One region of the Paenibacillus sp. BAC0078 genome, then DNA from elsewhere that is predicted to be linked to it. Evidence: riboswitches for the same ligand, from Rfam matches in the RefSeq annotation. Region 1 holds a riboswitch; the other holds the start of a gene.
The links. Region 1 has a riboswitch for thiamine pyrophosphate ahead of ACX1DY_RS18140 (ABC transporter substrate-binding protein). Riboswitches for the same ligand answer to the same signal wherever they lie in the genome.
Positions count from the first base shown of each region.

Region 1 (2,201 bases):
TCTTCAACATACAGCAATGTAACGCTCATCAGCCTCAATCCTTTCTGTGCAAAAGTATAGCATGATTTCCCATAAGCCAGCACCAGCCATTGCCGAACAGTAAGCAGGGCTGTATCATCCTGATTTCGTTAAAAAAAGCCATCTCAAACCCTAAGGTTCAAGATGGCCCTGTTCCGCCTTCAATGCTTATTTTCCGGAGAGTGCCGCCGAGCGCTGCCAAACCCCGTTTTCCTTGTTTTTGCCCAGATACTCTATCCGTGCCGGCATAAGCTCAAGAATCACATAATCGGGATCATCCGGCCCTTTGAACCACTTTTCCAGCTCTTTATTCCATACTTTAGAACGCAGGCCTTCATCCTTGGTAACGGCAGCAGTGGCTTCAATCTCCAGCACATCCTTACCGCCGCCTTGCTCATATCCTAGCAACAGAAATGCATGCGGGTTATCCTTCAGTTCCTCTACCTTATGCGTCTTGCGGCTCGTTGCCAAGTAGATCTGAAGCCCCTCGTGAAAAACCGCCATATAGCGCACCTTAGGTTTGTTGCCGGCTTCTATCGTTCCGAAGGAACCGAACTTGTTGTCATCCAGCGCTTTGATGATTGCCTGCTCCAGTTCTCTGTTGTCCATTGACGAAAAAGCTCCTTTCTAATACCAGTTTGATTTTTCGCTAAAATTTGCGTCAGGTTAGTGTACCCTTTCCGAGGGTATTAAATTCCGGTCCCTGCCATTTGGAGGTCCGTCACTGGACAATTCCGAAGGAGACAGTCTATAATACACCGTAAGAACACAGCAATGCCCATAACTTCATAGTACCAGGGGTGCTGGAATTGGCCGGCTGAGATTGTATCCCTCAAAGATACTGACCCTTATACCTGATCTGGATAATGCCAGCGTAGGAATCGTCACCTGCTTACAGCCGCTCGCGGCCTATAGCGAACCCACCTTACGTTACATTGGCGTCCCGGTCTCCGGGGCGCCTTTTTGGTATGAACATCATCAGAAATTGGAAGACTGAGGCTAGCTGGAAGGAGAGAAGAGAAGAAATGGGAGTCAAAAAAGCACTAATGCTCTGCATCAGCTGCATGCTGGTCATCGTCATGGCCGGCTGCGGCAGCAACAACGGTAATGCCGGCGGCAACGCCGCTGCGACCTCCGGGGGCAGCACCGCTTCCCCAGAAGCAACGGCTACAGGCACGGAAGCCCCCAAAGAGCTGACCAAAATCAAGGTCGCGCTCGACTGGACGCCGAATACGAACCATACCGGCCTCTATGCGGCTAAAGAGCTGGGATATTACAAGGAAGAAGGCCTCGATGTAGAAATCGTGCAGCCGGGATCGGCGGGAGCCGACACGATGGTGACGTCGGGCGAAGCCGCTTTTGGCATCAGCGCCCAGGAGGCGCTCACGCTGGCCCGTCTGCAGGGTGTGCCGCTTGTATCTATCGCCGCAATCATTCAGCATAATACCTCAGGCTTTGCCGCGCCGAAGGACCGCAATATCAAAACTCCGAAGGATTTCGAGGGCAAAACCTACGGCGGCTGGGGCTCACCTGCTGAGGAAGCGGCAATGAAGGCGATTATGGACCCCGAAGGCGGGGATGTCAAAAAGGTGAAGCTGGTCAATATCGGCGAAGCCGACTTCTTCACTGCCGTGAAGCGGGACATTGATTTCGCCTGGATTTTCTACGCATGGACCGGCATTGAAGCCGAGCTGCGCGGGGAACCGCTGGATATGCTGTATTTGAAGGATTATGCGCCGCAGTTGGATTACTACACCCCGGTACTTACCACAAGCGAGAAGGAAATTGCCGAGCACCCCGAAGTGGTGAAGGCTTTCCTTGCGGCTACGTCGAAAGGATATCAATACGCGATTGACAAGCCGGAAGAGGCTGCCGCTATTTTGTCCAAAGCCGTGCCTGATCTTGATCCCAAGCTGGTTCTGGCCAGCCAGAAATGGCTCAGCCCGAAATACAAGGACGATGCCGCCCGTTGGGGCGAGCAGAAAACCGAAATCTGGAAGAATTATGCCGACTGGATGTACGGCCTGAAGCTGCTGGATAAGCCGCTGGATGCCGCTTCGGCGTTTACGAATGATTTTTTACCGGAAGGCAAGTAGACTATATACCCTAATTCCAAAATCGAAAGGATCTGATCCGCATGGCCAACACACTGCTCAGCATTCAAGTCATCCCCAAAACTCTGA
Region 1 covers NZ_JBTLRW010000009.1:143,699-145,899, reverse strand. The annotation lists gene ACX1DY_RS18150 (response regulator transcription factor) at 1-29, opposite strand, end outside; gene ACX1DY_RS18145 (pyridoxamine 5'-phosphate oxidase family protein) at 187-627, opposite strand; TPP riboswitch at 805-917, shown strand; gene ACX1DY_RS18140 (ABC transporter substrate-binding protein) at 1,044-2,114, shown strand; gene ACX1DY_RS18135 (thiamine-binding protein) at 2,156-2,201, shown strand, end outside.

Region 2 (2,201 bases), on a different contig from region 1:
GACAGTGCAATCAGCGGTATCGTCTGGCTGATAACGAGCAGAGGGTATAGCGCCTTCTCCAGCGGAGTGAACATGTGCATCCCGGTCCCGAGCAGCAAGCCGCAGCACACCGACAGGGCAAACCCGAGCAGTACCTCCTCTAGTGTCGCGGGCAAATGCACTCCGAACAGCAGCCCTCTTTGCCGGACAAGCGCCATGAAGATTGCGGAAGGAGCAGGGAGGATGAACGAGGGGATCAGCCCCAGACGCGATACGATCTCCCAGGCGATAAAAGTAAGCACTGCCAGCATAGCAAAAGGCCCGTAATTCCTAAGTGCTTTTCTACAAAATGCGGCTCTCATATAGCCTCCGCTCCAAATCCTCCCGCAGGGCGACAAACTGCGGTTCATAGTTCATTTTGTAATGTCTCGGGCGCGGCAAATCTACAGCCAGCTCCTGCAAGCCGCCGTTTGCGCCGCCGGACATCAGATAGATCCGGTCGCTGAGCAGCAAGGCCTCCTCCAGATCATGGGTGATGAACAGCACCGTCTTCTCAAGGCTGCTCCACAGCGAGAGCAGCCAGCGGTGCAGCTCGCGTTTCGTAATCGCATCCAGCGCCCCAAACGGCTCATCCAGCAGCATCAGCTCATTCCCGGCGGCAAGAGTGCGCAGCAGGGCAACCCTTTGGCGCATCCCGCCTGACAGTTCTGCGGGATAGGCTGTCTCCGTTCCTGCCAAGCCGAAGCGGACCAGCATTTCACGGATCTGCGCAGCGGCCTCAGCCTTGCTGCCAATCTGCTTCAGCTCCCAAGGCAGCAGGCAGTTGTCCAGCACAGTCCGCCAGGGCAGCAGCAGGTCCTGCTGCGGCATATAGGCAACCTGCCCTAAGCGCGAGGAAGGATCCCCAGAGGGGTGACCGTGAATGCTGATCTCACCGCCGGAGTGGGGCAGAAGTCCGGCAATAATCTTGAAGAGCGTGCTTTTGCCGCAGCCGCTGGCCCCGACAATGGAGATGAATTCGCCCTGGCTGACGTTCATGGATAGCCCGGAGAATACCGGAGCCCCGGATGATGCATCAAAAGAATAGGACAGGTTAGTAATAGAGATCATATTCGTATGTAAGCAAGCCTCCTTCGTATGTAGCGATACTTAATGGACACAATAAAGACCCATCCGTCTCTGGAGGAGACAAATGGGTCTGAAAGGTTCAGCTAGACAGCATGAAGCGGTACCGCTGAGCAATTCTGTTCCACTTCCCTCCGCTGGTATGATCCAGATCAGGTTCCAAGGGTCCGAAGCTTAAGGCTTCGTCTCAGTCGGCAGACTCCCCTAGTGAAATAACAGGTCGATATTGAATTCACAATTGCTAATTAATATATCATATTCAGGCTTGATGTCAACGGACGAGCTGAGTGAGCGGGTAGTTTTTGGGGATGCTAATCCCGAAGATTTTTCAGATGAGAGGGGACATAGATCATGAAAAAAATAAGCCTGACCATCCTGCTGCTGCTTACGGTGTTACTGGCGGCGGCCTGCGGCAATAATAAGGGCAATAATGCGGCAGTGCAGTCTGCTACGCCAAGCGAAGGTGCGGCAACGGCTGCCCCGGCAGCGCAGAACAGCCTGGAAGCCATAAAGGCGAGTGGTAAGCTGCGCATTGGCACCGAAGGCACGTATGCTCCCTTTACTTTTCATGATACCTCCGGCAAGCTGACGGGATTTGACGTGGAAATCGCCGAGGAGGTAGCCAAACGGCTGGGGGTTCAGCCGGAGTTTTTTGAGACGCAGTGGGATGGCCTTTTTGCCGGTATGGATGCCAAGCGGTTTGATGTGATTTTTAATGAGGTGTCGATTACGGATGAACGCAAGGTGAAATATGCTTTTTCCGATCCATACATTGTCTCCAAGGCAGTGCTGATTGTCAGCGAGAAGAATAAAGACATCAAATCCTTTGCAGACCTGAAAGGCAAAAAAGCCGGCCAGTCACTAACCAGCAATCTATCCGCTATCGCCCGTGAGAACGGTGCTGAGATTGTCGCCATTGAGGGCTTCAACCAAGCCATTGACCTGCTGACCTCGGGCCGGATTGATGCAACCGTGAACGATGGCCTGTCCTATCTGGATCTGAAAAAGCAGAGACCGGATGTGAAAATTAAGGTTGTCGATGAAATCGCTGAAGGCTCACATAGTGCGGCTACGTTCCTGAAAGGCAATGATGAGCT
Region 2 covers NZ_JBTLRW010000010.1:26,035-28,235, reverse strand. The annotation lists gene ACX1DY_RS18785 (ABC transporter permease) at 1-290, opposite strand, end outside; gene ACX1DY_RS18780 (ABC transporter ATP-binding protein) at 322-1,089, opposite strand; TPP riboswitch at 1,217-1,320, opposite strand; gene ACX1DY_RS18775 (amino acid ABC transporter substrate-binding protein) at 1,456-2,201, shown strand, end outside.
Region 2: it holds a riboswitch for thiamine pyrophosphate, as region 1 does, so the genes downstream of both, ACX1DY_RS18780 (ABC transporter ATP-binding protein) here and ACX1DY_RS18140 (ABC transporter substrate-binding protein) in region 1, are expected to answer to the same signal.